Regions from separate parts of the Thermicanus aegyptius DSM 12793 genome, predicted to be linked through region 2. Evidence: riboswitches for the same ligand, from Rfam matches in the RefSeq annotation. Region 2 holds a riboswitch; the other holds the start of a gene.

Region 1 (11,893 bases), 1.4 Mb from region 2:
TGAATGATCTGACGAGGGAATTGCCGGAAATCCGGTGATGATTATAAATACCCCATTTCATCAAACATCAGAACCATTGGTTTTAGCATGACACGATGCTTTTTACTTGCTTTCCTTCCAGGTCGGCACTTCGTAGTTGAGTACCAAATTATAGGCTGTCATAAAATGCGTTTTTTACCCTCTTGTTATACCCCCTTACGATCGGATCACCTCCATTTTGATCGAAACTGCTGGATCTGTTTTTCAAATCCCCGGAGAACCGGGAAATGAATATTTTCTTTTCGATCTTTAAAGACATTGATCAAGTTCTGGACCAATTAGCCCTTACCATCGATCAAGAAACGGCCAAAAAACTCCTGGAGTCCGGCAAGGGGCTAACCGTGAAAAACAATGGGGCGGACATTCAGATTCCGGCGGCTTCCCTATCCGCGTTCGTCGGGGCAGACGGCACCTTCACCTTGACCATTAAGGTGGAGAAGGCGAAGGAAGGAGCTGGAGTAACCATCCAGGCTGCCTCTGCCGCAACGGTTGTCTCCCCGATCCTCACCATCGGTGAGCCTGGAACCGCCCTGAAAGAGCCCCTCGTCCTCACCTTGAAGTTAAAGGATGAAGCGGCCAAAGATGCCCGCAAGGTGGGTCCGTACAGTCGCACTACTTCCGGTGCTTGGTCTTATGTGGGGAACCTTAAGGATCGTCAGGCGAATGCCTTCACGGTGAAGACCTCCACACTCGGTACCTTTGCCCTGATCGAATATGCGAAGAGCTTCGATGACATCGCCAATCATTGGGCTAAGGATGCTGTGGAAGTGATGGCTTCCCAGAACATTGTGAAGGGGAGTTCCGCGAATACCTTCAATCCGGAGGGGAAAGTAACCCGGGCAGAGTTTGCAACCATGCTCGTTCGTGCCCTTGGGCTCTCTGCGAAGGGCGCTTACACCGGCCAATTTACCGATGTGAAGGAGAGCGACTGGTTTGCAGGCAGCGTGGAGGCTGCGGCAAAAGCAGGGATTATCCGGGGCAGCGGCGGCAAATTTAATCCCAATGCATCGGTAACCAGGGAAGAGATGACGGTCATGCTGATCCGTGCCTTAGGGTTGACCGATCAAGCGGCCGGGCTTACTCCCTCCTTCTCCGATGCAGGCTCCGTCGCAACATGGGCGAAGGAAGCCGTTGTCCTCGCGCAACAGAAAGGATTGATTAGCGGGATAGGCAATAACCTCTTTGCGCCCAAGGGCATTTCGAAGAGAGCGGAGGCGGCAACGCTCCTCTTCCGCCTCATGGATGCCTTCCGGAAATAGCCTCGGTCAAAAAGAGATGCAGAAAGACGCCTATAGGTAAACGTAAAAGCAGTCTCATGCGGCAGTCTCATGCAGACTGCTTTTTTCTTTTCCAAACAAGATGGGAGGATTTTTCCTCTTTATGTCGAATCTCTCTATAAGAATCCCATTTAGGCAGATTTTTTTATCAAGATAGAGAGGGGAAGAAGAATTGAAACGCTGGCGGAAACAGATACGAATCCTTCTCGTGTTGATGGTGATGGCAAGCGGAATTCCCATGTCCGTATCGGCGGAAGGGGGGCCCTTCCGGGATGTGAAGAGCGGAGACTGGTTTCAAAAAGATGTGCTCATGATGAATGCGCTGGGAGTAATCCAAGGGTATCCGGATGGTTCCTATCAACCGTCCAGAGGCGTGACCAAGGCGGAGGCGTTGGTGATGCTCCTTCGTTACATGGGCCTTACGGAAGAGGTGGAGAGATTACCGGATGCGGATCTTTATCTCTACCTCCCCGGGCTTGGCCTGGAAAAGAGCGGAGTGGCCGATTGGGCCGCCAAGGCCCTCGCGTTCGGAAAGAAGATGGGCTGGCTCAACGTGGATCAAGGCGCTTTTGATTGGCAGGGGAGTGCGGACCGGGCCTGGATCTCGGAGCTTTTGATCCGGGCGATTCAGAAGCTGGGCGATGCCGCCGATATGGCGACGAATGCGACGGGATTTACCGATGACCGGACGATCTCCAATGCGGCCAGGGGGTTCGTCAATGCGGCGGTGAAAAACGGTCTGATGAAAGGGTACCCCGCCGATAACACCTTCCGCCCGAACGGGACGGTTACCCGGGCGGAGATGGCGACCCTCCTCCCCCGCCTCGACCCTTACATCACTCCTATGACCCAAAAGGTGGAGGGCGTTGTTTTGAAGGTTTCCGGTGACCGGTTTACCCTCATCGACCGCACAGGAAAACAGGCCGATTATCTGATCGACGAGAAAACCCTGTTCCTCGCCGGTGGAGAGAGCAAACCCCTCTCTTCCCTGAAGAGCCGGGATCAGGTCTCTGTGGCGGTAAAGGGGGATAAGGCCCTCTTTCTGGAGTTGGTCGCGGAAAACGTATCCCTGTACCAGGAGGCAAAGGGGACCGTGACAAAGGTCCTACCGGAGCAACACCTGTTGGTTCTCGCAAATGAAGGCGGCGGATTTCAAACCTTGCCGTATGATGATCAGACGGAAGTCTGGCAAGGAAACGGGTGGCAAAAAGGAGTGGATCTATCCGTCTTCCTTAATGTAAAGGTGGTCATTACGTACACCCCCGCCCCACAGGGGAAGATTCTCCAAATAAAACCTGAGGATTCCGCTTCCGGGAATCTGTTTCAGGGAGAGGTCGTCAATGTAGATGCCGATAAGAAGTTGTTAATCCTGAAGGATCCGTTGGGGAATTTCATGACCTTTATCTATTCCGACGCGACGGTGGTGAAGATGGAGGGGCGAAGGTTCCCCACAGTGGAAGATCTGCGGCCGGGAGACCGGGTAGAGGTGGATCGGAATGTGAGTCCTCTCCAGGAAATCCGCGTTTTAAGCTATGTGGATAGTACGGAAGTGACAGGCGAAGTCGTGGCCATACTTTATGAAAAAGGACTGATCACCCTGCAAGTGGGCGGTGAAGTGATGGGATACTTCCTGGCGGAAGATGTGCAGATCCTCCTGAGCGGGGAGACAAATCCTACCCTGGATGATGTGAAGGAAGGGGATCAGGTAAAACTGACGATTGAAAAAGGGTATGTGAAGAAACTGGAGATTACAGGACGCACCTCCCCCGCTGCCGTGAGCGGGAAATTGGTCAGTATGGATCGGACCCAAGGAATCCTTACGGTGGAGGATGAGAAAGGGGAGCTTAAAGCCTATCGCATTGACCCGAACTATACGGTTCTTCTCGACGGGGAGAAGGTGAGCGAGAGCAGGTTGACGGTAGGTACACCGGTCCAGTTGGAGTTTCGCAGAAATCTCGTCTCCGTCATCTCCCTCGATTTGATCCGGGAAGGGACGTTCCTCTCCTATGACTCTACAAATCGGGAGATGCTCGTCCGGGAGGGAAGCGGAGAGCGGCGCTATTCGCTGTCCGGAAGCTTCACCCTTTACTCCTTCTCCAACTCCTCCTTAACGGTGAGCCAGTTGGCAAAGGATACGGAATTGAAGCTCCTTCTGAACAGCGACGGTTCCATCTCCTCGATCAGAGTGAAGGAGACGGGAATCTATACATTGGTAGACCGAACCCTCTCCACAAACCGCTTAAAATTAAAGGATGAGAACGGAAATATCGATTATACAAACTACACGGGCCAGACTCTTCTTCTTAATCCCGACGGGACGGCGGGGAAATGGGAGGATCTTAAAGTGGGCGATCGCCTCTCCCTCTCCTTCATCGGGAAAGATCTGATCCGAGTGGAACGGGAAGAGAGGTTATACGGACAGGTGAAGAGCGTGAATGCCACGGCCGGTACCCTCGTCGTGGATCAGGCGGGGACGGAGCGGACCTTCAAACCGGCTTCCCTCTCTTCCCTGATCACCGGCGATTATGTTCAGGTGGTGCAAGTAGGCTCCCAGGCGACCGTTACAAAGGCGACGGTGAACCGTGCGCTGGTCGATTATGTGGACGAACCGGATCTTAAGATTTATGTCAAAGAAGGAACCACCTATAAATGGATCTCATTCGATAAGGATGCGGTGGTGAAGAGAAAAGGCTATTGGGTAACGTTCTCCAGCTTGATGAAAAATGACGAGATTTTCTATTACACCATCGATGGAAAAGTGATCGCCATTGAAGTAAAATAAGAAGAGTAAAAAGATAGAAAGCGGCACCCTGGGACAGGGTGCATTTTTCCTTTGAGGTGGGGGGAGATATGAGCCGTACAGTGAAGAGGGGGCTTTCGCTAAGCCTGATCGTCCTATTGCTGCTCCTTACCGGAGGCGGGGTTTATGCCTTATCGGAGGGGAATACCCCCATGGAGAACGTCGGCCGCAGCGGGCAAGCTTCTCTAGAGGAGAAGCCGATCCAACCCCCGGTAAACGCCATTCCAGGCGAGTGGATCGTAAAATGGAGAGGCCAGGCGAAAGAGTCCCCTTACTATGAAATCCTAGACCTGCAGGAAAAATTCCGGACGGGGAAGGTGCGCTTTTATCCGAAGTATCAAAAGATGGCGGAGGAGATTCTGGGCAAGGATCCCGATATTCTCTATTTCCAGCCGAACACCCGGGTGAAGGTGGAAGCCCTCTTTAATGATCCGGGATTAGGGAATCAGAGTTACTTGCGGCAAACGAAATTAGATCAAGCGATGGCGGAGGTGAGCCCCAATCCCAATCTGACGGTGGCCATCATCGATACAGGGGTTGATTTTACCCATCCGGATTTGAAGGGGAACCTGCTCCCCGGCTTCAACCTTTTGGAGAAGGGAGCTTCCCCGGCCGATGATAACGGCCACGGCACGCAGCTCGCCGGGGTGATCGGGGCTACGCGGGATAATAAAATCGGCATCGCCGGAATCCTCTCCGGCGTCAGAATCCTTCCGATCAAGGCGTTGGATAATCTGGGAAGCGGCGATGCCTATACCGTAGCCGCCGGAATCCGGCAAGCGGTGGATCAAGGGGCGAAGATCATTATGCTCTCATTAAGTGACCCCAGTTATTCCAGGGATATGGAAGATGCGGTGCGCTATGCGGAGGGCAAAGGCGTTCTACTCGTGGCCGCCGCCGGGAATAACGGCGAGCGGGTCAGTTACCCGGCGGCTTATCCGACCGTTTTAGCGGTCGGATCCGTGGGCGGCAACAATCAGGTCTCTTCTTTTTCCAACCGGGGGCCGGAGCTGGATGTGGTAGCTCCGGGAGAGAAAATCTATACCACGTTTCTCGGCGGCGATTATGGAACGGCCACCGGAACTTCTTTGGCGGTGCCTCAAGTGGCAGGGTTAGCCGGACTTATTATGAGTAAATATCCCGATTATACCCCTGCCCAGGTCCGGGATCTGATCCGACATAGCGCCCTCGATGTAAATGCAAAAGGTTGGGATCAGGAGACAGGTTACGGGCTGATTGACGGGATGAAGAGTCTCACCAATAGCTGGCAGGCCGATTACTGGGAGCCGAATGACCAGAGCGGGGCGGCGAAACGCATCTCGATCAATAAGGAAATCTCGGCCAATCTTTCTTCTGCCACAGATGTGGATTGGTTTGTGTTACAAACGCCGTACAAGGGGAAGTATACCTTCACGTACCGCGGTACGGGAAAGGAAGATGTGGCGGTACGTCTCTCTTTCTATCAGGGAGGATCAAAGCTGGTGAAGAGGGTGGATTGGATGGGGAGCGGCAGCGTAGAGGTACCGGTGGTGAAGGAAGCCTTGTATGTGAAGGTGGAGGCCCTCTCTCCGGTTACTTCCCCCTTTCCTTATATCCTGGAGAACCGCTTCCACATTTATGGGGATGATTTTGAACCCAACAACACCAGAGAAACGGCTAAGGAGATTAATCTTGCGGCCGGCAAGTTGACGGGCACCATCTCCTTCGCCGGGGATGTGGACTGGTATCGCTTAACGCTTCCCTATGATGGGAAGATCACGATTCAGGTGAATGCGGACACGGTTCAGTTAGACCCGGTGCTTAGGGTGATCCCACCGGGGGGGGATGAGCGGAAGGTAGACAATGGCTCCATCACCAGTCCCCAACCGGAGGAGATCTCTCTTAACGTCAAAAAAGGAACTCTCCTCATCGGAGTGGAGAACTTTTACGGCCAGGCGGTCAATGCGGAATATCTCCTTACTTGGTCTTATACGCCGCTTCTTAAAGATACCTTCGAACCGAATAACAGTCCGCTCTATGCGAAGGGAATTTCCCTTGGTGTGCCGGTCTATGGTCACATCGGATCGTTAGCCGATTACGATTGGTTCAAATTTTCCATTACCCAGGCCGGTTTCTACCGCGTGGATGGTTCCAACTTTCCAAAGGGGTCTCAGGGGCAGGTCATCCTGTATAACGGCAACTTAAAAGAAATCGGTCGAAAGAAAATGGATGAGAACAGCACCACCTTTTCCATGAGCAACTGGTTAGAAAAAGGGACCTATTATTTCCGCATCGACGCAGCGAAAAGCTTCACCAACCAGCTTTACCGCCTCGTGCTCTGGAAGGTGGAATCGGCCTTCCGGGATATCGGCAACCATTGGGCCTTTGATTCCATCAACACCTTGGCAAAAGAAGGGCTTATTACAGGATACTCCGACCTCACTTTTCGCCCCAACCAACCCATCACCCGGGCGGAGTTTCTCACCCTCCTTTCCCGGGTGATCGACCTGCCGCCAGGGTCCCGCTCGGTCCGCTCTCCATTTAGGGATGTATCCACCGGTTTTTGGGCCTATCCTGTCATCATAAGCGCCTATCAGAAGGGATTGATCGGTGGATACGCCGATGGGAGCTTTCGTCCCAATGCTCCCTTAACCCGGGCGGAGATGTCTGCGATGGTGGCCCGGGGGCTTAAGATAAAACCGGCGAAGGGAAGCGATAAGATGGATGTAAATCCCTATCTGGCCGTTTACCTGTTTAAGGATATCCCTCTTCAGTATTGGGCAAATGAAGAGATTAGTTTCCTCATTCAACTTCGGGTGGTGGAGGGCTATGAAAATGGAGTCTTTAAACCGGAGAAATTGACCACCCGGGCCGAGATGGCCACGTTGGTCGAAAGGATCTGGTTTTGATCGCTCGCTAAGCGCAACTTTTTTCCCTTGATCGAGGTATATTATAGTAGAGGTTGGAGCTTCAGACCGAACGATGGCGAATGAAAGGGAATAAGGGGATATGGCGTTGAAACGACTGGGGAGATATGACGTGATAGAAAGGGGTAGAAACGTGCGGGAGAGAAAGAAGAGAAGTTTCACGGGACGGAAAATCGGTTGGATGATCTTGGTGCTCATATTCCTTGTCACCACCGCTTATGCCGACAGTGGGGGCGTGCCCGGCTCTGCCGATGACCCCATCGTGACGAAGAGCTATGTCGATGAACAGATCAATGCGGCCAAGGAAAGCTTGAAACAGGAATTGGGAGCAGGAGGGGGCGGTACAAATCCTCCCGCAGGCGGTATCAACGGCGGGACAGGCCCCTCCATGCTCACCGTGGAGAAGTTGGTGAAGGGGCAAAAGATCATCGCCATGGAGGGGACGGAGCTAATTGTCCGTAGCGGAACGGCAAAGGTGATCGCCGGAGAGAAAGGAGACGGCATCCCGGATGTAACGGAGGGGAAAGACGTAAAAGGAGGGGCGGTCGTTCCATTGAACCATCTCCTTTTAGTTCCCCGTAGCGACGGCCGGGGACTTTCCATCGAGAATTCGGGAAGCGACGGGTACAGCTACGTCATGATCCGTGGAACCTACTCTGTCACCCCTCCCCCCGCCCAATAAGAACCTTTTGGACATTGTACGTGACAATCTAACATCTTGACAGTGATTTCAATCTGTAATAAACTTATCTTTGCACGGTTACTCTTATCCTGAGTAGGTGGAGGGACAGGCCCGATGAAACCCGGCAACCGTCATCATCCCTGGTGAAATGGTGCTAACCTGGGCTCCGGAAGGAGCTGGAGATAAGAGAGGGTAAAGGAGGAGCGCCTTTTCCTCTAGAGGGAGGAGCAGGCGAATTTTTTTTATGAGTGAGGAAAGTTTAAAGATCAGATAAATGCGGCCCTGGACAGGAACGAGTACCGGCGAATATAGATATGAAAAAGGAGGAATTCATATGGCTCTAAAGAAAGGACGCCATCTCTTTACATCTGAATCGGTGACGGAGGGGCACCCGGATAAGATCTGCGATCAAATCTCCGATGCGGTCCTCGATGCGATCCTTGCCCAGGATCCCAATGCCCGGGTGGCCTGCGAAACCTCCGTCACAACCGGACTCGTTCTCGTCACTGGGGAGATTACTACGGTAAGCTATGTCGATATTCCAAAACTGGTTCGGGATACCGTCCGGGAAATCGGTTATACCCGAGCGAAATATGGATTTGATGCGGACACGTGTGCGGTTCTCACATCGATCAATGAACAATCTCCCGATATTGCCCAGGGGGTCAACCAGGCGTTGGAAGCCCGGGAGGGAAGAATGTCCGATCAGGAGATCGAGGCGATTGGGGCGGGGGATCAGGGTCTTATGTTCGGCTTTGCCGTCAAGGAAACCCCCGAGCTTATGCCGCTTCCAATCTCCCTGGCTCACCAACTCGCGCGGAGATTATCGGAACTGCGTAAGAGTGGAACCCTCCAATATCTCCGTCCCGACGGGAAGACCCAGGTGACGGTGGAGTATGAGGGGGATACGCCGGTCCGCGTCGATACGATTGTCGTATCTACCCAGCACGATCCTGAGGTGAGTCAGGAAGAAATTCGCCGGGATTTGATGGATCATTTGATTCGCCCCGTCGTACCGGCGCACTATTTGGATGAGGAGACTAAGTATTTCATCAACCCAACCGGTCGTTTTGTCATTGGCGGCCCCCAGGGGGACGCGGGCCTTACCGGGAGGAAGATTATCGTCGACACCTATGGCGGCTATGCGCGCCACGGAGGCGGCGCCTTCTCCGGAAAGGATCCGACCAAGGTGGACCGTTCCGGAGCATATGCCGCCCGCTATGTGGCGAAGAATATTGTGGCTGCGGGCTTGGCTGACAAATGCGAAGTACAGCTGGCTTATGCGATTGGAGTGGCCCAGCCGGTCTCCATCAGCATCGATACCTTTGGAACCGGGAGAATCGGGGAAGAGGAACTGGTCAAATTGGTTCGGAAGCATTTTGATCTCCGCCCAGCCGGCATGATAAAAATGCTGGACCTGCGACGCCCCATTTATAAGCAGACGGCGGCCTATGGTCATTTCGGACGTCCCGATCTGGATCTCCCCTGGGAGCGTACCGATAAGGCGGACTTGTTGCAACAGGATGCCTCCATGTTGGCGAAATAGACGAGATATAGAAAATCGAACGGAGAGATAATCCCTTGCGCTTTTGCAAAGGGATTTTTTTTTCCCCATCCGCTTCTACGATTTTAAAAGCCAAATTCGTAAGAATATGATAAGATGAAAGCAAGCCGTACAGAAAGAGGAATCAAGATGGAACGGGAAGAAGAGCATCAGGTAAGTTTCGAAAGCGCAGCCTTGGATCGGGTCATCCTTCACGCCATCGAAACCATGGAGAAGAGTAAAGAGCAGATTTTTGAGATTGCGGAGAATGCACGGCTGGAGGGTGGGAATCTGAAAAAGGAACTGGACCAGGTACAGGCCGAAGTAGAGAGAATCATCCACCACTATGACCAGCTGGAAGCGAAGTATAAAAAGATGCGCCTTCGGCTCATGGAGGTAAGCCATAATTTCAAACGGTATAATGAACAAGATATACGGGAGGCTTATGAACAGGCGAACCAATGTCAAATTGATCTGAAGCTTGCATCCGAGCGGGAAAAGTACCTGAGGAAACGGAGGGATGAACTGGAGCGACGCCTGAAAACCGTGGAGCGTACCATCGAAAAGGCGGATAACCTGCTGTCTCAGGTAAGCGTGGTATTGGGCTACTTGCAGGGAGATATCGCCCGGATGACGGAAGCGCTGGAACATGCGAAGAACGGCCATATTTTTGGGCTTAAAATCATCGAAGCCCAGGAAGAAGAGCGAAAGCGGGTAGCCCGGGAGATGCATGACGGTCCGGCCCAGTCGATTGCCAATCTGGTTCTGAGGACAGAGATCGTGGAGAAAGTGCTGAACCAGAACGAAGCGGAAACGGCACGAAAAGAGCTGCAGGTTTTAAAGAAGATGGCTCGGGACAGTCTCTCCGACGTGCGAAAGATCATTTATGACCTTCGCCCCATGGCCCTTGATGATTTGGGGCTTATTCCCACTCTTCGAAAATTTGTAGATGCCTATATTGATCGATATCACCTATATATCGATTTTAAGGTGGTGGGTATGGAAGAACGCCTCCCATCTACGACGGAAGTGGCCATATTTCGTCTGGTACAGGAGAGCCTCAACAATATCATAAAGCATGCGGAGGCCACCATGGTTCAGGTCCTCCTGGAATTTAAGCCTCTGAAGCTCACCATACGCATCAAAGATAACGGGAAAGGAATGCCTGCGGAAGCCCTAAAGAAGGAGAATTCCTTCGGTTTAATCGGCATGAAGGAAAGGGTAAAATTATTGCAAGGAGAAATGGAGATTCGGAGCAAACCGGGGCGGGGAACAGAGATCCTCATTCAAGTTCCCATCTTGTCCTCTCCCCCTCCTTCATGATTGACCCGTTCAGGAGGCTCTCTCATACTACAATTTTTTCACGTCTTTCTCTGGAAAAAAAGGAGAAGAGCCATTACACTTAGAGAAGAGGACGATGAGATGAGAGAGATGATAAGGAGGGGGAAATTCTCATGGCTAGAAAGCGGATACGGATTCTTCTTGCAGACGATCATGCCCTTTTTCGGGATGGATTAAAGCGGATCATCGAAATGGAACCGGACATGGAGGTGATCGGAGAGTTGAGCGATGGTTCCGAATTGGTGGACCACGTACGGAAGTCCTCTCCGGATGTGATTCTGATGGATATTAACATGCCGGTCTTAAATGGAGTGGAGGCAACCCGGGAAGTGACCCGGGAGATCCAGGGCGTTAAGGTGATTATTCTCTCGATCCATGACGATGAACAATATGTGTATCGTGCGCTGCAGAATGGCGCCTCCGGCTATTTGTTAAAAGAGATGGATGCGGAGGCCCTCATCGAAGCAATACGGGCTGTGGCGAGCGGCGATTGTTACATACATCCCAAGGTGACGGGAATGCTCATCAAAGAATATCGCCGTCTTTATGAAGATGCGGTAAATGAGCTGCATCCACGCATGCCGATGCAGGATAAAAAAACATGGGATCGCCTGACCGATCGGGAAAAAGACGTCCTGCGCCTGCTGGCGGCAGGAAAAAGCAATTTAGCCATCTCGGAGACCTTGGGCATCAGCGATAAGACGGTGAAGAACCACGTCTCCAGCATTTTGCTGAAGATGGGGGCCGTAGACAGGACGCAGGCCGTTGTGGAAGCCCTGAAGAAAGGTTGGATTGAACTCTCGTATGTGAAGGAAGGGCATAAGGACTAGGCACCGGGATAAGCCCGCCTGCATAGGATGGTGGTAAAAAGGCGGGTGGTTCGATGGAGGTTATGATTCTTATAGGCCTTGCGACCTATGGATTCATCTCCCTTCTTCTTTTCCTTATGGAAATCCTCTCCTGGTGGTATCGCCCCAATCCCTCCCCCATACGCTTTATCCTTCTTCTCAAAGATTCGGAACAGAAAGTGGAGCATGTGGTTCGTTCGCTCACCTGGATGTCCTGGCTCAAAGGGATTCCCGTTCAGTTCATCGCCATCGATTTCGGTTCCCGGGACGACACCCTTTCCATCCTGAAACGGCTTTCCCGGGGGAAATGGGGGTTTGAAATCTCTCTTCACCCTGGTGGGGAGGAGGAAAAGCCCCATTCCTTTCTGGAAGGGTCGGGACCTCTTCCCATTCTCATTGATTTGCGCAATGCGGCCAACCGTTCAGCTTGTTAACAGGCTGAACTTTTTTTATTCTT
Region 2 (11,893 bases):
GACCCGCAAAAATTCCTCGGCGGAAGGCGGTATGCCGAAGAGCAGGATGCCCAGTCCCGTCACCAGGATGCCCATGGCAAAGAAGAAGACGGCCAAAAGGATCAACGCTCCCACCCATTTTCCCAAAATGATGTCATCCCGGTAGAGGGGTTGGGAGAGGAGGCGGATGAGGGTGCCTTTGTTCCGCTCCGAATTGATGGCGTCAAAGCCCATGCCGATCCCCAGAAGGGGTCCCAGGAAACCGACGAAGGTGATAAACGAGGGTAAGGTTCCATTGGAGACGGTAAAGATCTTTAGGAAGAGATCGTCGGGAAGGATGGTATTGCTCTTCGGCACCGCATCCCGGATGGAAAGCCCCGCCGTGTAGAGGGAAGCGATGGTTGTCAAAAGGATGAGGAGGAGGAGGATATTGAACCGCCAGCTTAAGATATGGTCGGCCATCTCCTTCTTGACGATGACCCAAAAGGGCCGGTTTTTCGTTCCTTCCATTTACTGCACCCCCTCAAAATAGCGGTGGTAGATTTCATCCAACCCAAACTCTTTTTGTTGGAAATGGCGAATCGTCTTTCCGGTCGAAAGAAGATAGGATAAGATCTTCCCCCCCGACTTCCGCCCGCAGCGAATCTCAAGCCGCTCCCCTTCCCGTTCCACCTGGGTTACGCCCTCCACCTTCCTGATGGCTTCAAGGATCTCCTCCTCCACTTGGTCGATCTCCACTTCCAAGAGGGAGTCTTCCTCCGGGAAGAGCTGCCGGGAGAGCTCTTCGACGGTGCCCAGGGCGATAAGGCGTCCCCGGACGAAGAGGCCGACCCGGTCGCAGATTCTCTGCACCTGGTGCAGGTGATGGGAAGAGAGGAGGACGGTAATCCCCTCTTCTTTGCTTAACGTTTGAATTAAGGCGAGAAAATCCCGCACCCCTTCCGGGTCTATTCCCAGGGTGGGCTCATCCAGGATGATCAGCTCCGGTTGTTTCATGAGGACATCGGCCAATCCTAACCGCTGCCGCATCCCCCGGGAGTAGGTGCCCGCCTTCTTTCCCTGGGCTTCCGTCAGTCCCACCCGCGTGAGGAGATTATTGGCCCGTCTCTCCCCTTCGTCTCGGGAGAGGCCGTTCAGCTCGGCGGTGAAAAGGAGATTCTCCAGACCGGTCATCTCTTCATAAAAGCCGACGTTGTCCGGGAGGTATCCCACCCTCCTTTTTACTTCCAAAGGTTCCCGGGTGGCGTTGTATCCCAATACATGGGCCGTTCCTTCCGTCGGTTCCACGAGCCCGAGAAGCATCAGGATCGTGGTTGATTTGCCGGCACCGTTGGGCCCCAAGAAGCCGAAGATCTCCCCTTTCTTTAAGGAAAGGTCCAGGTGGTCGACGGCGGTAAATTCCCCATATCGCTTGGTTAATCCCTCCAGCTGAATAACGTTCTCCATCCTTACCTCCTCCCGTACTTCCGGATCACCCAGTAGAGTCCGGCCAGGATGAGGAGGATGAGGAAGATGCCCACCCACCCCCACAGGAGAGAGGTTTTTACCGCCACCCGGAAATCGGCCCGTGAGGAGATCTCCGGCGCCTGGGCGGTGATGCTCACGGCGTAGTCTCCGGCAATCGCTTTCTTATCGGCCTTGATGGTGGCCGTCACCTCTTTCGACTCACCGGCGGCGAGCTGGTCGATCTTCTCCGGAGAGAAGGTGACTTCCCAATTGATGGGAGTATCCGGCTGGAAGGTGATGTTTTTAAGCGGCGCCGATCCGGAATTGGTCACCTGCAGGGTAAGGCTCCTCGTCCCTCCTGCCGTAATATCCGTGCTTAAAAGCCCGGAGGGGGTGGAGAGTTTCATGTCAAAGGTTCCGGTGACGACCGCCTCCAACTCCAGGGAAGCGGAGGTGCTCTTGGTGGTTGCCTTGACCGGGATCTTATAGCTGCCCGCCTTCACCTGGTCCGGCGGGTCCAATTGGACGGAGATGCTTTTGGTTGAGCCGGCCGCCACGCTCACCGAGGTAACATCTTTGCCATCGACGGAAAAGGTGGTGTTCCAACCTTCCGGTGCCGTCGCCGTGAGGGCGTAGAGCTGCTCGTCGGCCGTCCGGTTGCGGAGCGTTAATTCATATTGGAAGGTCGATTTGGAGTTTCCCTCCATGTTGGGTTGATCGGCGGTCAGCTCCGTCTTGTAGGTTCCCTCCTCGGTGACGGTAATGGCCAGGGGAAGTGAAGCGCCCTGATTGGTATCTACCAGAAAACGATAAGTTCCCTTGCTGATCTGTAGAGGCACATTCACCTGCAGGGAGAGAGTTTGCTGGTCTTTCGGCATGACGGAGATTTCATCCACCTTATATCCCCCCGCCGTCGCCTCATAATCCCAGTTGGCCGGCGGTTTCATGGTGAAACGGACCGTCTGGATCGCATCGGTGTTGTTCACCACCTGAATCGAGTAAGAGACCGATTCTCCAGGGGTGACGGAGAGGCTGGTATAGGGGGTATACAAGGTGATCGGGGCAGGGGCTGCTTTCAGGAGGGCCCCTCCTCCAAAGCTAAGAAAGAAGAGCAGGGCGATGAGCCCGGTGGCGAAGATTCGCCGCTTCATAAAAAGATCCCTCCTTTTATTCATCCAAATCTAAACTCAGTACGTAGTAAAGATAGAGATGGATTTATTCTTTCTTTGCATAAAATGGGATTTTTCTTGCACCGATTTTTTTGTATAGTAGAAGCGGGAGGTACTTTTCGCGGTGGATACGGAGGATAAAGGGAGGAAGTAGAATGATAGAACGTGAAGAATCCGGGCGGAATCCGGGAAGCCCCGATGAAGCGCTGGTGAAGGGGCTGAAGGAAGGCCGTCTATCATCCTTCCAGCAATTTTATGAAGAATATAGCCCTTTTCTCTATCAAATCTCCTTAAAGATGTTGCATGATCCCATGGAAGCGGAGGATCTGACCCACGATCTCTTTATCGAAGTGATGGAACGCATCCATCAATACGATCCGGAGCGGGGCAGTTTTCAAGCATGGCTGGCCGTCCTCTCCCGCAGCCGTTCCCTGGATCGCCTGCGCAAGAAAAAGCCCCTTTTGGTGGAGGATATCGGGGGGCTTTACCGATCCCAGGCGTCGGCGGAACGAACCGAGGAGAAGGCGATCCGCCGTCTGGAACAGGAAATGGCGGAAGAAGCCATCCACAGGTTGCCGGATTTGCAGCGGCAGGCGATCGAGCGTTTCTATTTTGGATCGAAGACACACCAGGAATTGGCCGAGGAGTTGGGACGACCTCTGGGCACGATTAAATCGCTGCTCCGTTACGGGCTAAAAAATGTCCGGAAGCAGCTGAGCCAGGTAGGCTGGCTGGAGGTGACGAGCGGTGAACCGAAACGGTAACACCTGCCTACAGCAGGAAGAGATGGTCGATTATGTGGTAGGCAAGCTTCCCCAGAAAGGGAGGATTCGGGTCGAACAGCATCTCACCCGCTGCCTTCAATGCCGCCGGCAGGTGGAAGGATGGCGAACTCTCCTCTACGCCCTTCCGGCCGCCCAAAGACCTCCGCGCCGCCTGAAACGGAGGCTCATCTTCTCCTTTCTTCTGCGAAAGGGGATATTTCGGAACGGCAGGAGATGGGTCACCCGCTTTTTCTCCTTTCCCTTGAGGCATAAACGTGCGGTTCTCTTTTCCTTTCTCCTCTTCTTCCTTGCCTCCGGGAGCCTCTTGCTCTGGCAAAACCGCCCGTCCTTCACCCCGATCACCCTGAAGGAGCCGCCTTACGTCTCGACCGTCCCACAGGGCGGCGGCAATTCGCCGTATACAACGGTATCCTCCCTTGGAAAGGAAGAAGCACCCTTTACTGCCGATTATCCTTTTATCTTTGATCCCCTGACGGTCCGCTATGACGTCATCTCCCTCCAGGATGAACAGGTGCATGGTTATGTATGGATCAACAGCAATTCTCAAGAGGTGCTCCTCATCATGGAGGAAGTCCTCCCTCTCGCGGAAAAGGATTACCAAGTCTGGATGAGGGAGAAGAGAAACGCTTCCAATCTGGGCCTCTTACAGATCGAAAAACGGGGGGCTCATCTCTATTACCAGGGAGAGGCTTCTCAACATGGAGAGGGCATGACGATCTCTTTGGAACCGAAAGGCGGGAGCCTCATCCCAACCGGTCCGGACCAGTATGTGGTCCATTTCCGCTAATCCGATTTTGCAAAATTTTGCTGTATTGACAAATCGACAAGATCTCTATATACTCTTCTCATCATCTGAATAGCACTTTCTTATCCAGAGTGGTGGAGGGACTGGCCCGATGAAACCCGGCAACCGTTCTTGGCGAAGCCAAGAAAAGGTGCCAATTCCTGCAAGGCGGAAAGACCTGTCTTGAGAGATAAGAAGGGACCGGCGTGAATCGTTCCCCCTCTTTCTCCGAGGGGGTTTTCTTTTGTCGCCTTCTCTCCAAGAAAGGAGCACCGGCGGGATGATGGATGGAACGCTTCGCTCATTCAGAAAAAGAGAAGAAAAGGAGTGGAATATTGCATGAAAAAAGGCCTCATTGTGATCCTTCTTACCTCCATCCTGGCGATCCTCGCAGGATGCGGAAGCCAAACCTCCGGAAAGGCGTTAAGCCCCGACAAGTTATTGGTAGGGGTAACGGCCGGCCCCCATGAGCAGATTATGGAAAAGGTAAAGGAAGTTGCGGCGAAGGATGGGCTGAATATTACCTTGAAGGTATTTAACGAATATGTGATGCCCAATGTGGCCCTGGCCGAAGGGGAATTGGATGTGAATATTTACCAACACAAGCCCTTCTTGGAGCAGATGAAAAAAGACCGGAATCTTGATCTCACCGATATTGCTCCCACCGTCAATTTCCCGATGGGCATCTATTCCAAAAAGGTGAAGGATGTGAAGGAGATCCCCGACGGCGGAAAGATTGGCCTCCCCAACGATCCGACCAATGGGGCACGGGCCCTCATCCTCTTCCAGCAGGCGGGTCTCATTAAGCTGAAGGATGGGGTCGGGGTGAAAGCGACGGTGAAAGATATCCAGGAGAATCCCCATAACTACCAATTCGTCGAATTGGAAGCTTCCCAGATTCCCCGCCAGTTGGACGAGCTGGATGCGGCGGCGATCAATACCAATTTTGCCATCGAACATGGGTACCTTCCCAGCCGGGATGCCATCGTGCTCGAACCGAAGGATTCTCCCTGGGTAAACGTGATCGTGGTTCGCACGGAGAACAAGGATGATCCGGTGCTTCAGAAATTGATTAAAGCGTACCATTCCGATGAGGTGAAGAAGTTTATCGAGGAGAAGTTCCAGGGGTCGGTCGTCCCTGCGTGGTAAACGAGCAGATGAGAGGAGAATGCCTGAAAGGGGTGAAGTGTATGATCCGATTGGAGAATCTCTCCAAAAGCTATGTGAGCAAGAATGGGAATGTGGAGGCATTAAAGGATGTATCTCTCCATGTGAAAAAGGGAGAGATTTTCGGGGTGATCGGTTACAGCGGAGCCGGAAAGAGCACGCTGATCCGCACCGTCAATCTCCTGGAGAAGCCTACAGCGGGCAAGGTTTATGTAAACGGGGTTGAGCTTACCTCCCTTCCCCCGCATGAATTGTTGAAAGCTCGTCGAAAGATCGGCATGATCTTTCAGGGATTTAACCTCCTGAAAACGGCGACGGTGGAGGAAAATCTGGCGATCCCGTTGAGATTGGCCGGCCTCCCCCAGGAGGAAGTAAGAGCCCGGGTGGACCGTTACCTTTCCGTGGTGGGCTTGGCGGAGAAGAAAAAAGCTTATCCGGCACAGCTTTCCGGCGGGCAGAAGCAGAGGGTCGCCATCGCCCGGGCCCTCTCCTTTGAACCCGAAGTTCTCTTAAGCGATGAAGCCACCAGCGCCCTAGATCCGGAGACCACCGAGGCCATTCTGGATCTTCTCTTGGAGATCAACCGAAACTTCGGAATCACCATCCTCCTGATCACCCACGAGATGCATGTGGTCCAAAAGGTGTGCGACCGGGTGGCGGTGCTGGAGGCGGGGAAGATCATCGAGGAGGGAAGCGTGGTGGAGCTTTTCACGCGTCCTAAGGAAAAGACGACACGCAAATTTGTGGAGAGTCTCTTCCAGGTTAACCCCTCGCCCCAGATTCTTGAGCAATTTTCATCCTATGGGATCCTGGCTACCCTCTCCTTCGTAGGGGGAACTTCGGGGGAACCGGCCCTCGCCAAGGTGAGCAAGCAATTTGCCGTCTATCCCAACATCTTGGCAGGCCACGTCACCACACTAAAGGACTTTCCGTTCGGAAAACTGCTGGTCCATTTTGAAGGAGAAGAAGAAGAAATCCGGAACGCCTTTCGCTTCTTAAAGGAAAGCGGCGTAGAGATCGAGGAGGGAAGAGCCCATGTTCGAAAGCTTGAGGCAATTTCTTGAGGATTGGGGGGGATCGATCTGGGAAGCGACGATCCAAACGTTTCAGATGGTAAGTATCTCTCTCCTGATCTCCATCCTGTTGGGATTACCGTTGGGCATTCTCCTGGTGTTGACCCGGCCTAGGAGAACCTACGCCAATCCCGTGTTGTATCAGTCCCTAAACGCGCTCATCAACGTGATCCGTTCTTTGCCTTTTATCATCCTGCTCTTCTTCATCCTCCCCTTTACGAAATGGGTCGTCGGGACGACGATCGGGGTTCAGGGAGTGATCGTCCCTCTGGTGGTTTATACCGCTCCCTACATCGCCCGCCTGATGGAAACCTCCCTCCTGGAGGTGGACCGTGGGGTTATCGAGGCGTATGAGGCGATGGGGATTCCCACGCGTTCCATCATCTGGCATGTGATGGTCCGAGAGGCACGCCCCTCCATCATATTAGGCCTTACGATCGCCACCATCACCTTGATCGGTGCCACGGCGATGGCGGGACTTGTGGGAGGCGGTGGATTGGGGGATCTCGCGTATCGCTTCGGATTTCAGCGCTATGAACCTCAGGTGATGTATGGAACGGTTCTCCTCCTCATCCTGATCGTCCAGGGACTGCAATCGCTGGGAAACCTCCTCTCCGCCCGCCTGAAGAAGGATTAATTTAACCTCTCCATCTCTTCGTCATCGATCTCAAAATTGGCGTAGACGTTCTGGACATCATCCGATTCTTCCAAGCGGTCGATCAGTTTCAAAACCTTCTCGGCCTCTTCCCCCGCCACCTTCACCGTGGTGGTGGGAACCATCGTTACTTCGGCGGAGGAGATGGGGATCCCGGCGTTCTCCAATCCCTCCCGAACTTTTTCCAATAGGTCCGGTTCCGTATAAACGGTAATCTCGTCTTCCTCTACCTCGACATCCTCCGCTCCCGCGTCAATGGCGGCCAGCATGACCGCTTCCTCATCCACCTCTTCTTCTTCGCGATCGATCAGGATCTGTCCTTTCCTTTGAAAGAGGAAAGAAACGCATCCGCTCTCTCCTAGATTCCCGCCGTGGCGGGAAAAGATATGCCGCATCTCCGCGGCGGTTCGGTTCCGGTTGTCCGTCAGGGTGTCGACCATGACGGCCACGCCGCCCGGGGCATATCCTTCATAGGTAATCTCCTCATAGGTGACCCCTTCGATCTCCCCGGTCGCTTTCTTGATCGTCCGCTCTATGTTATCGTTCGGCATATTTACCTCTTTTGCCTTCTGTATGGCTACTTTAAGGCGGAAGTTGGTATTGGGATCGCCCCCGCCGTTTCGGGCGGCCATGTAGATCTCTCTGGATATTTTGGTGAACGCATTTGCCTTGGCGGCATCCTGGCGCCCCTTGCGATGTTGTATATTTTTCCATTTTGAATGTCCTGACAATGGAGTCCTCTCCCTTCTAACCAATCGGAAGCTTTACGGTGTGCCATCCTTTAGTTTAGCAAAAAGAAAAAAGAGCGTCAAAGACCCGCTTTTAATACTCTACCAAGGAGAAGGGCCCTTTTCTATATCCGGGAATTATTTTTTATTCATTTTCTCATTCCCTCTGCCCACGAACATTTTACTCTAACATTTCGAGAATCAATGATTAGAAAATAACAACCTTATTCCCCTTTTGTAATTCCACCTGTAATTTTCCGTTTGAAACAAAAATATACTCTTCCGCTTGGAGTGTCGTCGTTTAAGAATAAGGGCCGGCCACATATCACGGGAGAGTGACCAGAATCAGAATTCCTGCCAAAAGATGGAACAACCATCCGATGAAAGGAATCCAAGATAAAAAAACAGCGATTAATCCCACGATTGATCCGTAGTAGTCATTCTTGTTATTAATCGTGATGACCAACGTTACAAGATGCAATACAAACATTACCACCGCAGGCAGAAACAAAAAACCGTAAATGATCGCAATGCCCAACACGGGAACCGCAAGGATCAATTCCAAGAGCCCCGTTACCATCTTGAGCGCTTTCTCTCCCTCCATACACTTCACCCCGCTAGGTCTTGATTTATATCCTCTGCTTTATCCTCCGCTTTTCACTATTCCGTTTAGAGAATGAAGAATTTTCATTTTCCTTAATGCTCATCTTATCACATTTTTATATTTTTAATCCGGTTTTTCGATTATACATTTACTTTGGCATTGGCAATTCTCAAGGAAGTTATTTCTCTTTCGGCTATCTGGAGCTTTTCAGCATCCCTGATGCCCAGCTAGTTGATAAGAACATCGGAATGAGGGTAGCTGTATTCATAATTGCTGTTCATGGCTATAGCTCCTGGCAGCCGTGTGCTTTTTAACGAGCTCAGTTATGGTTTTTTCAACCAGTTTATCATTCCCGACACACTGCATGAGGTTCCTTCGGCCGCGAGTCGGAAGGGAGAATCTAAAGGTTAGGGCTTATGTTTTGTTCCCTTCGATGGATAGATACTGATCGAGCAAATATTGAGTTTGACCGGTCCTCTTTCTATATTTTTTGGGATTTTGCCCACAAACATTTTACATAAAGATTAGAATAACCTTAAAACGTAGATCAACCGCAACTTCCCTTTCCATATTTCGTCTCAATTATGTGGGAGGGGAGTTTTTGTGACAAAGAAAAAGTTTATTCTACTTATGTGTCTCATCGTGTCGCTCTTCGGTTCAGGAACATACGCCGCGGCGGAAAAGGCGACACCCGTCCCGATCAAGGTGGTGATCGATCCGGGCCATGGCGGAAAGGATCCGGGAGCCATCGGTGTAAACGGCTTGCGGGAAAAAGATGTAAATCTGGACATCTCCTACCGCCTGCGGGATCTTCTCATCGCCCAGGGATATCGTGTGGTGATGACCCGGGAGGACGATCGGTTACTGGTCGATTATTCCCGCTCCACGGATCAGGACTTGGATCTTCAAGCCCGTGTCGATGTGGCCAAGCGGGAGAACGCCGATCTCTTCATCTCCATTCATGCCAATTTTTATCCGTACGGCAACAATGTCCAAGGCACCATGGTCCTCTATTTTGATCCGGCCAACTACAGCTCCGTTTACAAACCCTCAGCCGAAATGATTCAGTGGGCTCCGGAGAGCAAAAGGCTGGCCCAGCTCGTACTCCAATCGGTCACCTCAGAGGTGGGCACCAAGAATATGGGGATCATTCCCCGCAACGTTTATGTTGTTCGCATGGGAACCGTCCCCAGCATCCTGGTGGAAACGGCCTTCCTATCCAACTGGGAAGATGCGCAAAATTTGGCGGACCCAGGGTTTAGGCAAAGAATGGCGGAAGCCATCCGGGATGGAATTATTGCTTATCGCCCCTACCGTTATGTGGATATCGTAAATCACTGGGCGAAAGAGGAGATCTCCGCCCTATCGTTGGAAGGGATCGTGCAGGGGTACCGGGACGGGAAATTTCACCCTGATCAACAGCTTACCCGTGCGGAACTGGTTGCTCTCCTGGATCGGGCCACAGGTTTTGATGGTCTCGCCAGTGTAAATCCTATCTTCTCCTTTCCTGATGTGACTCCCGATTTTTGGGGCTATGATGCGATCATGAAAGCCAGCGAAAAGGGCGTCATCCAAGGGTATCCGGATGGAGGATTTCATCCCAATGATCCGGTGACCCGGGAAGAGATGTCCGCCATCATCTATCGCTATTTCGTCGCCGGAAAAGAGGGAAATGATCCCTCGAAGACGCCTCCCGCCGAGACGGCACCGTCCGTTTCCGACGATGTCTATCAAAAAAATCTCTCCACCTCACAACCCGCTCCGGATAAAAGCTCTGCCTCTACCGTTACGATCAGCGCTTTAGCTTTTCAAGACATTCCTTCCTCCAGTTGGGCCCTGGAAGCCATTCAATCTTTATATGAAGCCGGGATCGTGGAGGGGATGAGGCCGGGATTCTTCGGGTTCGGCCGACCTGTCACGAGGGCTGAAGCCGCAACGATTCTTTATCGTATTTTGCAGGAAAATCAATCCTAAGCCGATGATGGTTGAACGATCCATTTACTAGCTTGACCACGTTGTTCGCGAAATTCACGAACAGACAAACATAATAAAAATAAAGGGGCTGTCCAAAAAGTAGTCAGCTTACTTTTTGGCCCCCCTCCAAATACATCCATATGAACTCACCCAATTTGAATCGGAACACGATTTTTGAAGAAATGAAAGAAAAGGCGAACACAGTCCTTGCAGGGGAAGAAAAAGCCGCCATCTACGTTCGGCGCAAAGTAAGAATGTTTGGTCACATCAAGGGGAATCGATCGTTCCGATGATTTTCATTTCGGGTCCAACTTTTTACCCCATATTTCTGCCGATTTTGCAAGTAACCGCAATATTTCGAGCGGTCTGAGCAACATAATCCGCAGCGTTTTCTAGCGCTTTTTCCAGCGGAATCACTCCCGGCACGACACTATAAAGAGCATCAATTCCGTGGCTCAGCACGAGTTCACTGTCGTCGGACAAGGAGCCGGCAAGCGAAATGACCGGAATTTGGTACCGCTTTGCTGCTTTTGCTACGCCGATCGGCGTTTTCCCGAATATCGTTTGTCCATCTATGCGTCCTTCTCCCGTAATCACCAGCGACGCACCTTGAATTCTCTCTGAAAAATGTACCGTTTCCAATACAATCTCAACACCTCGCTTCAGCTCCGCCTGTGAAAAGGTTAGCAATCCGGCGCCGAGTCCTCCGGCCGCACCGGCACCGGGAATATCTTTCACTTGCTTTCCAAGCACCCGTTCAATGACATCGGCATAGTGTTGTAAATTTCGATCTAGCGTTTCAACCATCTCCTGCGTCGCGCCTTTTTGCGGGCCAAAAATTGCTGAGGCGCCGTTTGCACCTGTCAACGGATTATCAACATCGCACGCAACCTCAATTTTTACGCGGTTTAGCCGCGCATCGAGCCCTGACAAGTCCATGTCGGCCAATTCGGACAAACATCCTCCTCCAGGACCGATCTCCTTTCCATACCGGTCTAAAAGGCGGCCGCCCAGCGCCTGAATCATGCCGGCTCCACCGTCATTCGTCGCGCTTCCTCCGATACCGATAATAATGCGCTCGGCCCCTTCGTTTAGCGCGGCGAGAATCAATTCCCCTGTTCCTCTCGTTGTCGTCACAAGCGGATTTCGCTTTTCTCGGGGAACGAGGTGCAACCCAGAGGCAGCAGCCATTTCAATGACTGCCGTTTTCCCGTCACCAAGCATGCCGAAAAAAGCTTGGACACGGTCCCCGAGCGGTCCTGTCACTTCCGTGGTCACAATTCTCCCATTTGTCGCGTCGACTAAAGATTGAACGGTTCCTTCCCCGCCGTCCGCCATCGGTATTTTCACATATTCCGCTTCGGGAAATATATCGCGAAACCCTTTTTCGATCGCATTCGCGACCGCAAGCGCCGACAAACTTTCTTTAAACGAATCAGGCGCGATAATGACTTTCATCTCATTCACCATCCCCCATTGCGATCATGAAAACAAACGAAAGACCCCAAAAATAAGCGTCGACATGACAG

What was found. Region 2 has a riboswitch for S-adenosylmethionine ahead of THEAE_RS0110085 (MetQ/NlpA family ABC transporter substrate-binding protein). Riboswitches for the same ligand answer to the same signal wherever they lie in the genome.
Region 1: it holds a riboswitch for S-adenosylmethionine, as region 2 does, so the genes downstream of both, metK (methionine adenosyltransferase) here and THEAE_RS0110085 (MetQ/NlpA family ABC transporter substrate-binding protein) in region 2, are expected to answer to the same signal.

Annotation. Positions count from the first base shown of each region.
Region 1 covers NZ_KI783301.1:3,291,610-3,303,502, reverse strand. Annotated here, with positions in the region: gene THEAE_RS0117585 (Uma2 family endonuclease) at 1-38, shown strand, start outside; gene THEAE_RS0117580 (S-layer homology domain-containing protein) at 267-1,298, shown strand; gene THEAE_RS0117575 (S-layer homology domain-containing protein) at 1,489-4,098, shown strand; gene THEAE_RS0117570 (S8 family peptidase) at 4,167-7,004, shown strand; gene THEAE_RS0117565 (hypothetical protein) at 7,111-7,704, shown strand; SAM riboswitch class I at 7,786-7,893, shown strand; gene metK (methionine adenosyltransferase) at 8,039-9,250, shown strand; gene THEAE_RS0117555 (sensor histidine kinase) at 9,398-10,570, shown strand; gene THEAE_RS0117550 (response regulator transcription factor) at 10,702-11,418, shown strand; gene THEAE_RS0117545 (hypothetical protein) at 11,472-11,870, shown strand.
Region 2 covers NZ_KI783301.1:1,894,221-1,906,113, forward strand. Annotated here, with positions in the region: gene THEAE_RS0110055 (ABC transporter permease) at 1-489, opposite strand, end outside; gene THEAE_RS0110060 (ABC transporter ATP-binding protein) at 490-1,425, opposite strand; gene THEAE_RS0110065 (COG1470 family protein) at 1,428-2,576, opposite strand; gene THEAE_RS0110070 (RNA polymerase sigma factor) at 2,750-3,358, shown strand; gene THEAE_RS0110075 (anti-sigma factor) at 3,342-4,166, shown strand; SAM riboswitch class I at 4,244-4,360, shown strand; gene THEAE_RS0110085 (MetQ/NlpA family ABC transporter substrate-binding protein) at 4,503-5,312, shown strand; gene THEAE_RS0110090 (methionine ABC transporter ATP-binding protein) at 5,354-6,394, shown strand; gene THEAE_RS0110095 (methionine ABC transporter permease) at 6,366-7,040, shown strand; gene THEAE_RS0110100 (YebC/PmpR family DNA-binding transcriptional regulator) at 7,037-7,789, opposite strand; gene THEAE_RS0110105 (hypothetical protein) at 8,112-8,390, opposite strand; gene THEAE_RS20645 (N-acetylmuramoyl-L-alanine amidase) at 8,994-10,364, shown strand; gene THEAE_RS0110115 (glycerate kinase) at 10,680-11,822, opposite strand; gene THEAE_RS0110120 (GntP family permease) at 11,847-11,893, opposite strand, start outside.